DNA from 2 places in the Methylobacterium ajmalii genome. Region 2 is predicted to be linked to the other one. Evidence: riboswitches for the same ligand, from Rfam matches in the RefSeq annotation. Region 2 holds a riboswitch; the other holds the start of a gene.
The links. Region 2 has a riboswitch for cobalamin ahead of V3T34_RS24160 (TonB-dependent siderophore receptor). Riboswitches for the same ligand answer to the same signal wherever they lie in the genome.

Region 1: it holds a riboswitch for cobalamin, as region 2 does, so the genes downstream of both, V3T34_RS00405 (TonB-dependent receptor) here and V3T34_RS24160 (TonB-dependent siderophore receptor) in region 2, are expected to answer to the same signal.

The regions. Positions count from the first base shown of each region.
Region 1 is NZ_JAZFXT010000002.1:38,378-43,774, forward strand. It holds gene V3T34_RS00400 (PepSY domain-containing protein) at 90-1,517, opposite strand; gene V3T34_RS00405 (TonB-dependent receptor) at 1,529-3,664, opposite strand; cobalamin riboswitch at 3,930-4,130, opposite strand; gene V3T34_RS00410 (ABC transporter substrate-binding protein) at 4,348-5,397, shown strand, end outside.
Region 2 is NZ_JAZFXT010000058.1:109,867-115,263, forward strand. It holds gene V3T34_RS24150 (DUF1624 domain-containing protein) at 1-820, opposite strand, end outside; gene V3T34_RS24155 (hypothetical protein) at 817-1,086, opposite strand; gene V3T34_RS24160 (TonB-dependent siderophore receptor) at 1,086-3,281, opposite strand; cobalamin riboswitch at 3,410-3,629, opposite strand; gene V3T34_RS24165 (TAXI family TRAP transporter solute-binding subunit) at 3,729-4,724, opposite strand; gene V3T34_RS24170 (hypothetical protein) at 4,953-5,189, opposite strand; gene V3T34_RS24175 (sigma-70 family RNA polymerase sigma factor) at 5,326-5,397, opposite strand, start outside.

The sequences.
Region 1 (5,397 bases), on a different contig from region 2:
ATTCGGCTGCGGGCGCGATCCATTCTGTCGCCGGCGTCCGAACCGCGCCGATGACGAGGGCCGCGCAGGCTGGGGGATCGGGCCGGGTCTCAGGCCCGGCGGCGGCGCAACCGGCGCCAGCCGAGGACCGTGCCGCTCGTCGCGACGACGAGGCCGAGCGCCGAGAGGGTGACGATCAGCGCCAGGCGCAGGGCCGGGCGCCCGGCGAGCGGGCCGGCATCGAGGGTGTGGAGCGCGTAGAACAGCCAGCGGTTCGCCCGGCCGCTGCGGTCGGTCCGCCCCAGGATCGCCCCGGTGGCGGGGTCGAGGTGGAACCAGGTCCCGGCCGGGTCGTCGAAGGCGAGGCGCAGGACCGGCAGGATCGGGGCGCCGTGGCGGTCGTACCAGTAGGCGTCCGGCGCCTCGAGGCGGGTGACCTCCCGCAACCGGGCCGCCGGCAGCATCGCCCGGCCGGCCGCCACGATCGCCTCCGAGGTCAGCGCGCTGCCGCAGCACGGCGCCGTGCCGCCGGGACCGGCGGCGAGGATGACGGGCCGCCCGCCGATCCAGGCGAAATCGAGCGCGACGGTGCCGGCGGGAGCCCGCGCCAGGGCGTCGGGGCCGAGCGGGAAGACCGGCGCCGCCTGCCCGGCATAGGCCGCCCGCATGGCGGCGTCGGGGCCGCGCGGCCCGAACCAGCCGCGCGGGTTCATCGACAGCCAGCCGCTGACGAGGAAGCTGACGACGACGAGGCCGCCCGCCACCCCGGCGAGGTGGTGCCAGGCGGCCCAGCCGCGATAGGGAGTCAGCCGGTCGCGCATCAGCCGCACGAAGCCCAGCACGTAGCCGCTCACGCCCGCCGCGAGCGCGATGCCGGAGACCCACAGCACCACGTCCTGCCACAGGCCCGCCCGCGCCCGCAGCGGCGTCAGGTAGATCCAGTGGGTGACGGCGCCGGGCCAGTTCCACACCCGCTCGGCCCGGGTGGTGTCGAGGGCGAGCTCGCCCGTCGCCGCCGACAGGTAGAGCTCGGTCCCGGCCGGATCGCCGAGGGCGACCACGCGGAACGGCCGCAAGGGGTCGTAGCGCGCCGTCACCGTCCACTGGTCGCGGGTCACGGTGCCGAGATCGGCGACGGCGCGCGCCGCCGGATGGGTAGCGGCGAGCGCCGTCGCGTCCGCCGCCGTCAGTTCGGGCACCGGATCGCCGGTCACCGCCGACAGGGCCTGCCGGCGCCCGTCGGTATCGGCGATCCAGTAGGCCGGCGCGCCGCCCCGCATCGCGAGCGTCAGCCGGGCCGGGTAATGCGCGAGGCCCGCCCGCTCCAGGGCCGCCTGAGGGGTGACCCGCACCGAGGCGAGGGCGAGCGGCGGCAGGGCGCCCAGCCGCTCTCCCTCGGTGAGGGTCGGGAAGCCGACGCACAGCATCACCAGGCCGGAGCCGAACCAGAGGAGGATCGGGAGCCCGGTGGCGATGCCGAGCCAGCGATGGCCGAGATGCAGCCACCGTTTGAGCCGCTTGACGGCCGCCTTCGCCACCCTGCCGTGCATCAGAACACGACGTGGTAGGCGAGCTCGACCGAGCGCGGCCGGCCGAGCAGCCAGGAATTGGTGTTGCCCGAGACCGCGTAGATCTGGTCGGTGAGGTTGTAGCCGCGCAGCGACAGGCGCGAGGTCGGGGTCACCTGCCAGTCGAGCGTCGCGTTCACCAGCGTGTAGGCCGGCCGCTTCACCGTGTTGGCGAAGTCGCTGAACACCGGCCCGACATCGTTGACGCCGAGCCGCGCCACCCAGCCCGGCGCGAAGGCGTAGCTGAGCCAGACGTTGGTGACGCGCTGGGGCACGTCGACCGGGATCTTGCCGGCGAACGACACCAGGCCCGCATCGGTGTTCTGCGAGAAGCTGTCGTAGCGGGCCTTCAGCAGCGCGGTGTTGGCCTCGATGCGCCAGGCGTCCGAGAGCTGGTAGGCCAGCGCCACCTCGACGCCGCGGGAGGACTGGCTGCCGACCTGCGCCACCTCGGTCGGCCGGTCGGGGATCGGCGAGAGCAGGTTGTCCTTGGCGATGTGGTAGGCCGCCACCGTCCACTCGCCGCGCCCGCCATCGAACAGGCCCTTGGCGCCGGCCTCGACCTGCTCGCCGGTGGCGAGCTGGAACTGCGCTTGCGGGACGCTGGTGGTGATCAGGCTGCCGAGCGGGTCGGCGGCGGTGGCGTATTGTGCGTAGAGCGCGAAATCCGGAACCGGGGTGTAGACGGCGCCGACCCGGAAACTCGTCGAGTCGAAGGTCTTCTCGAAGCGGCTGCCGGCCAGCGGCCGGCTCACCGCCACCGTCGGGGCGTCGTAGCGCACCCCCGTCACCAGGGCGAGCTGGGGCGACAGCTCGAGCCGGTTCTCGGCGAAGACCGAGGCCTGGCGGGTCCGCGACACGATGTCGGTGCGAGTGCCCGCGACGTTGATGAAGGCGCCCGGGACCGGGTTGAACGGATCGACCGTGCTCTCGCCGCCGAACGGCGCGTTGCTGTCGCGCCGGAACGCGATGTGGTTGACGTCGAAGCCGACGACCGTCGTGGTCTTGAAGCCGAACAGGCTGCTCCGTAGCGTCGCGTCGAGGCGGTTGCCGATCTGCTCCTCGTGGTGGAGGATCTCGATGTAGTCGCTGCGGCCGATCAGGCCGGTCGCCGGCTGGTAGGTGTATTGCTCGACGTCGCGCCAGTGCCGCTCGGTCGAGAGCCGGTAGGCGGTGTTGCGCACCGTGATGTCGGCGCTCGGGTTCCATTCGGTGCGCAGCTGCGTCCAGTTGTCGAACCAGGCGATCTGCGAATCCCGGATGTTGTAGTTGATGAAGCGCAGGCGGTCGGGCACCCGGTTGCCGACGAGCGGCGAGCCCCAGTAGCGGGTCGGCTCGTTGTAGCCGAGGTCGTGCGAGAGGGTGACGGCCAGGTCGGGCGTGACCCGCCAGGTCATCGCCGCCGAGAGGGCGAGGTTGCGGAAGTCGCCGTCGGGCTTGACCCAGCCGTCGGCCCGGTTGCCGCTGAGGTTGATCCGGTAGGCCAGGTCCTCGCCGACCGGCCCGCCGCTGTCGAGGGCGAGCCGCGCCACGCCGTCGGAACCGATCGCCGCCCGCGCCTCGCCGAGGGCGGTGAAGACCGGCTTCTTCGGCACCACGTTGATGATCCCGCCGATCGCGCCCTCGCCGTAGAGCACCGAGGCGGGCCCGCGCAGGACCTCGATCCGCTCCGCCGACCAGGTGTCGAACGGGAAGGTGACCGTGCCGACCCCGACATAGAGCCGCGTGCCGTCGTAGAGCTGCTGCACCGAGCTCGGCCCGACGAAGCCGCGGCTGGCGAAGGAGAGGTTGCCGTTGCCCGGGCCGGCGACGCTGGTGATGCCGACGGCGTTCTGGGTCACCGCCTCCTCGACGGTGTTCTGGCCCCGGGCCCGGATCGTCTCGCCGGAAATGACGTCGAGGCTCGCCGGGGTCTCGAGCGGGGTGAGGCCCAGCCGGCTGCCGGAGCGCGCGGGCGTCGCGAGGTTGAGGCCGGGGGCGGCCACCTCCCGGTTCCGGCCGCCCGCCACGTCGATGGCATCGAGGGGCAGGTCTTCGGCGCCCGCGGGCGCGGCGGCGAGGAGCGGGGCGGCGAGGGCGGCGACGGGAGCGAGGCGGCGGGCGCGACGGGGAGACATGCGGGTTTCCAGAGGAGGCGTGCGCACCGTCCGTAGCGGAGTCATCCTAAAATGTAACGTTATAAAGTTACATTCTCGCCATCCGGTCCGTCGCCGTGATGGGACGGCGCGCGGAGGGCGCGCCGCATCGGCGGATCGGGGGAGGGCGGCGGGGGACATGGCGGGACGAGACGCGGCTGTGGCACGTCACCGCGAACGACGGCGCGACGGGGACCTCTCGCCCCCATCCCGACACCCGTCAGGACACCCCGCCCGACGTGCTCGCGTGTGACCACGGCTGACGGCAGGTCTCCTGGCTCACGGGTCGTCGCCTGCCATCGTCTTCCCAGGAACCGTGTCGGGTTCCCAGTGACATGAATGATGGAAGGCTCGCCGCTTACAGTTGCGGGGGCAGCCGCGGCTTCGGGCAAGCCCTCACCGCGTTCCCTTTTGATCCCCGGAGGGAACCGTCGACGAAAAGCTTAGCCATTCGGCAATCAAGGAGCAACCGTCGTCGACGCGCGAGAGACGCGGAAGACGAGAACGGACGGCGCGACGGACCGCGCCGATGCAGCCCCCGGCTTTCTCAACCACGCCGCGCGATCCCGCATCGACGCCGCCCCGCACCCCTGACATACAGAGGCCCGAACGGCCCGGTCGGGCCGCGAACAAGATCTGACATAAACTCCCTGGGAGGATCCCCGATGTCGTTCCGCTCTCGGGCCGCCGGTCTCGCCGGCCTCGCCCTGTCGCTCGCGCTCGGCACCTCCGCGCTGGCGCAGGATTCCAAGGCGCCGATCAAGGTCGGCGTGCTCAGCGACATGAGCGGGCCCTTCGCCGACCAGGCCGGCACCGGCTCGGTCACGGCCGCACAGCTCGCGGTGGAGGATTTCGCCAAGGAGGCCGGCGAGCTGAAGGTCGAGGTCGTCTCGGCCGACCACCAGAACAAGCCCGATATCGGGCTCGCCACCGCCCGCCGCTGGCTCGACCAGGAGGGCGTCTCGACCATCGTCGATCTGCCGAACTCGGCGGTCGCGCTGGCGGTCGCGAACCTGATGCGGGAGCGCCACCGGGTGGCGCTGGCCTCGAGCGCGCTCACCTCCGACCTCACTGGCAAGGCCTGCGCGCCGACGACCGTGCAGTGGGTGTCCGACACCTGGGCGCAGGGTTCGGCCACCGCGCGTGCCGTCGCCGGCCGCGGCGGCAAGTCGTGGTACTTCGTCACCGTCGACTACGCGCTCGGCCACGCGCTGGAGCGCGACGCCACCGTGGCGCTGAAGGCTGTCGGCGGCACCGTGAAGGGGTCGACCAAGCACCCGCTCAATGCCGGCGACTTCGCCTCGCCGCTGCTCTCGGCCCAGGGCTCGGGCGCTCAGGTGCTGGCGCTCGCCGATACCGGCGCCGACATGATCAACGCCGTCAAGCAGGCGGCGGAGTTCGGGTTGATGCCCCAGATGCGGCTCGCCGCCCTGTTCGTGCAGCTCTCCGATACCCATGCGCTGGGCCTCAAGGCGGCGCAGGGGCTCCAGCTCGCCAGCGCCTTCTACTGGGACCGCACCGACGGCACCCGCGCCTTCGCCAAGCGCTTCGCCGAGCGGATGAACGGCCGGATGCCGACCGAGAACCACGCCGGCGTCTATTCCTCGACCCTGGCCTACCTGCGGGCGGTGCGCGACACCGGCACGATCGAGGGCGAGAAGGTCGTGGCGGCGATGCGCGAGAAGCCGATCAACGATCCGCTCTTCGGCACCGTC
Region 2 (5,397 bases):
AGTCGGCCGAGGGCGGGTACTTGGTGAGGTTCAGGAACGACAGGGCGCTCGCCCCGAGATCCGCCCCGGCCCGCCACGGCGTCGGGTCGCCGTAGCCGTTCAGGCCACGCAGCGCCACGAACGACGCCAGGGCGGCGGCCCCGAGGGCCAGGAGCCGGCGGCGGCGAGCCCCCGCCTCCAGGGCGTACCACGGGCCGAGCGCGTAGCCCGCCGCCGCCACGCCGATCCAGGGCAGGACCGGATAGGAGGTCCGGGCCACGCCCCAGGGCAGCGGGATGAAGCCGCGCTGGTGCAGGATCGACCACGCGACGTAGCCCGGATGGTCGGGCGCCAGCACGATCCCGTCGAGGAGGTTGTGCCCGAGCATGACGACGAGCGCGACCGCGACGAGCGCCGGCCGGGGCAGCCGGATCAGGCCGGCGAGCGCGATCATGCTGAGACCGATCGCCCAGATCACCTGCAGGTAGAGGACCGGCGGCAGCAGGCTGCGGGTCCAGGCGAGGTTCACGAGGGTGAGCTCGAGCGCGATCAGGAACAGGCCGCGGGTGAGGAGGAAGCGCGAGGCCGCCCCCGGCCCGTGGCGGCCGGCATAGAGGCTGGCCGAGAGCCCGGTGAGGAGCAGGAAGACCGGCGCGCACAGATGCGCGGTGAGCCGCGTCGCCGCGAGGCCGGGCGACGTGACCGCGAGGTCCATCGGATCGCGAACCTGGGCGTGCAGGAAGAAGAACTCGCGGACGTGGTCGACCAGCATCAGCAGCATGACGAGGCCGCGCAGCGCGTCGATCGCGGCGATGCGCGGCGGGCGGGGACCGGCGGTCACGAGGCGGCCTCGTCCGCGAGCCGTGACAGGAGCCGGCGCACGTCCGGCGGCGTCCAGACCCGGCCGCCGCGGGGCTTGGGGATGCCGCGCCGGGTCAGGCAGGCGGCGATGCCCTCGGGCGTTGCCCCGGCCTCCGCCGTGATGGCGGCGAGCACCGGCGCGAGGCGCTGGCGGTAGCCCCGGGCGCGGGTGGCGGCCGCGTCCCGGCCGGCATCGCCCCTGCGCGCGGGCGCGCCCGCATCGCCTCGACGGGCGGGGGCGGCCATCAGAACCGCACCGACAGAGTGCCGGTGAAGCGGCGCGGCGTGCCCGGAAACACCCGGAAGACGTTGAGCGAGCTCGCGTAGTAGGTGGTGTCGAAGACGTTCTCGACGTTCAGTCCGAACCGGAAGTTCTCCCACTTGTAATAGGCCAGCGCGTCGACCGCGATGTAGCCCGGGAGCCTGAAGGCACCACCATTCGCGTCGCCGGCCCGTTCGCCGACCGCCCGCGCGCCGCCGCCGATGCCGAACCCCTTCCAGGAGCCCTCCTGGGCCTCGTAGACGGCGAGCAGGCTGCCCGAATGGCGCGGCACGTTGATGAGGGGCGCACCGACCGGCAGCACGTTGTCCTTGGTGACCACCGCGTCGGCGAAGACGTAGCCGGCCAGGACCTTGACCGAGGGCGAGAGCTGGCCGGCCGCCGTGAACTCGAAGCCCTGGCTGCGCACCGCGCCGGCGGCGATCGAGAACCCGCTGTTGTTGGGATCGGCGGTGAGCACGTTCTGGCGCTCGACCCGGAAGGCGGCGCCCGTCAGGCTCAAGGCGCCGCCGTAGAGGTCGAGCTTGGTTCCGACCTCGTAGCCGAGGCCGGTCTCCGGCGCGAACGGGCCGTTGAACGACGAGGCCGCGGCGTCCGGCCCGATATTCGGCCGGAAGCTCGTGCCGACATTGGCGTAGAGCGACAGTTCCGGCAGCGGCTGGTAGACGAGGCCGGCCCGGGGCGTGGCGGCGAAGTAGGTCTGGTCGCTGCGGACGCCGGTGCTGCGCTCGCGGAATGCCTGCTCGAAGAAGTCGAACCGCACGCCCACCATCGCCTTCCACTCGGGCGACAGCGCGATCTGGTCCTGGGCGTAGAGCGCGGTGTTCATCACCTGCTCGAAGCCGTTGGTCTGGCGCGTGTAGTTCGGAAGCGGCTGGCCGTAGGCCGGGGCGTAGATGTCGAGCGAATACGGGTTCTGGCGGGTGTTGGAGCGGATCTGCTGGTAGGTGCCGTCGGTGCTCTCGCGCTCGAAGCCGAGCAGCACGGTGTGGCCGATCCCGGCGGTGTCGAAGCGCCCGACCAGCTCGGCTTGGCCGAGCGCGATGTCGGCGCGGTAGTTGCGGTAGTTGCGGTCGCGCAGGACGGTGCGGTTGTCGGCGGCGATGCCCCGCACCTCGACCGCCTCGCCGGTGAGCGAGTTGGAGTTGAGGTAGGTGGCAAGCCGCATCTGCCAGTCGGCGTCGAAGCGGTGGTCGACCCGGATCTGCATCGAGTCGTTGGTCTGGTAGATGCTCTGGCCCGGCTCGCCGAGGAAGCGCGAGATCGGCAGGAACCCGAGCCGGTTGTTGATCGCGATGACGCCGCGGTCGAACACCGTGCGGTTGCGCAGGAACTCGGTCTCGACCGTCACCTTGGTGTCGGGCGTGACCTGCCAGCTCACGACGGGAGCGACGAAGAGCCGGTCGCCGTCGACGAAATCGCGGAAGCTGTTCTGGCGCCCGGCCGCGAGGTTGAAGCGGTAGAGGAGCGTGCCGTCCTCGTTCAGCGCGCCGCCGGAATCCACCGTGCCGCGGACCTCCTCGAACGAGCCCCACAGCCCGCCCATCTCGACGAAGCGCTCGGCGGTCGGCTGCTTGGTGATGAGGTTGACGAGGCCGCCAGGGTCGCTGCGCCCGAACAGGCCGCCGCCGGGGCCCTTCAGCACCTCGATCCGCTCGACGTTCTGGGTGTCGGGCGGCGGCGGGAAGCCGCGGTTGAGCGGAAAACCGTTCTTGTACAGTTCCGAGGTGGTCACGCCCCGGATGGCGTAGCTGAAGATGGTCAGCCCGCCGAAATTGTTCTGCAGGGCGACGCCCGGCGTGTAGGTGAGGACGCGGTCGACCCGGGTGGCGGCGAGATCGGTGATGACCTCGCGGGGCGCCACCGTGACGACCTGCGGCACGTCGCGCTGGGGCGTGTCGGTCTTGGTGCTGCTCACCGCGCGGTCGGCCCGGAAGCCCGGGGTCGGGCCGATGAGGCCGATCGTGCCGGACGCGGCGGTCAGCCGCGCCTGCGGACCGCCCGCCGGGGCGCTGCCCTCCACCACGACCTCGTCGAGGGCGATGCTCTCCTGGGCGCGGGCCGCGGGTGCGGCGAGGCCGACGGCGACGGCGCCCGCCAGGACGGCGCCGCGGCGGCGGCGGGAGGGCGCAGGATGGCGAAGCGGCGGACGGGTTCTCACGAAGCACACTCGATGTTGCCGCGCGGGGCGGACGGACGAGCGGCAGGCGGCATCCCGCGTTCCTGAACGCGGCAGCCGGACCCGAGCGCTCCCCCGGGCCGCACCGCCCGCAGGACGTGACCGCGCCGACGTGGCGCGCGCCGAAGGCAGGTCTCCTGGCTCGCGGATCGTCGCTCCCGCCTGGCCTTCCCGGTGCGGCGCACCAGTGACCGTCGGCGGCGGGATCTCTCCGCTCACAGTTGCGGGGGCAGCCCCGGTCTTGCCCGAACGGTCTTGCCGACCGAGCGCACCGGGTTCCCTCTTAGCCCCGGGCGCGACGCCCGGGGAACCTTGGCTGCCGCGAAGGTGCCACGGTCACCGCGATGCAGCAATAGACCAGAAACGCATTGTAATAACGTTGCGTACCCTGTGTCCACAGGAACACACCGGATCTCGGGCTGTCAGGGCTCAGGGCGTGCCGGCCTGCCGCAGGTACGAGGCCGTGGCGGGGTGAAGCCAGCCGGCCGGGACGGCATCGGCGAGGTCGCGGGGATCGCTCGGACGCTCGTGCGGCTGACGCCGCGCCAAGGCCGGCCGCGCCGCGTCGATCGCCGCCACGAGACGGGCGACCGCCCCCGGGTCGAGCCCGGGCCGGCCGAGGATGAAGCTCCACGACCCCACCGTGTCGATCGCCCCTGTCTGACCCGGAAAGGTGCCGGCCGGCACGGTCATGCGGCGCAGGGACGGGCTCGCGGCGAGGATCGCGGGAATCGCCGCCGTCGGGGGACCGAGGAACCGAGCCCCGCCCGGTGCCGCGGCCGCGGCGCGAAAGCCCGGCCAGCCGGTGCCGCCGCCCCACAGGGCCGCCGCGCGCCCGTCGCGCAGCATCGCCGGGCCGTCGCCGGCATGGTCGAGGAGGATCGGACGGATATCGTGGTCGGGGTCGAGGCCTGCGCCGCGCAGGACCGTGCGGCCCATGGCGGTGAGGCCGGAGCTGCGGGTGCCGAGCGCCACCGGCCGACCGCGCAGGTCGTCGAAGGCCGCGACCGGCCCGTCCGCCGGGACCACGAACAGGCCCGGCGCCGAATAGACCGGAGCGACCACGGTGACGGCCGGCGCGGTGCCCTGCCCCGCCAGGGCCTCGTACGCGTACTCGCCCTGGACGAGGCCGAGATCGACGCGGCCCCCGCGCAGGAGGTCGAGGTTCTCGGTCGAGCCCTTGCTCGCCCGCAACTCCAGGGTGATGTCCGGGCTCGCCTCCCGGATCGCCGCTGCCAGTGCCTCGCCGTAGGCCGGGAATCCGCCGCCGGGCGTGGCGGTGGCGAGAACGAGATGGAGGGGTTCCTTCGGCGCCTCCTGCCCCCCCTCCCCGGCGCGGGCGGGCGAAAGGGCGAGGCCGATCAGGGCCAGGATCGCGAGGAGGCGGCAGCGCGACGGAGCACTCGGCGGATGACTCGGCCTCAAGCAGATCTCGCCGAAGCGGTGACCGGTCCGGCGCCTAAAATCTGCGACCAAACAAGAACCTGAACGGGCGAAGCGTTGGCCTGCCAACGCAAGTCTGCTCAGGCCGTCATGGCGATGCTCGTTCATCCGCGACCTCGTCCCACGCTCCGAAGATCGAAGTCGTCGACGTGTCTTAGATCTCCCGCGCCCGGCGACCAACCGATTCGGCACCCGGCGCGACGGCTGTCCTCAGGCGCTGAGCCGGCGCGTCGCGAACGGGTCGGCGGCCACGAGATGGCGGGCCATCGCTTCCTGCTCGGCATCCAGGATCGCCTGGGCGATGCGGCTCACGAGGTCGCAGCTCGCGGCATCGAGCGCGGCATCGTCGCCGGCCCGCGCCGCCACGGCGAGCGCGGAGCCTTCCTGCAGCACGATCGAGCGGGCGGTGCGGATCGCGTCCGCGACGGCTTCGTAGGGGCGGGGCATCGGCCAACTCCACGGGGTGGACGGCAGCGCCGCACGGCTGCCGTCGGGTCATCGAAACCCCGAGGTGCAGGAAAGTGTTCCGGGGTGCGGCAGGCCGGGACGCCGCACCCCGCAAGGCCTTCGGATCCGAACGGGATCACGGATGCCCCATCGCCGCCAGCGTCCGGCCGTCGCTGCCGATGTCGTCCGGGCCGGTCATGCCGAGCAG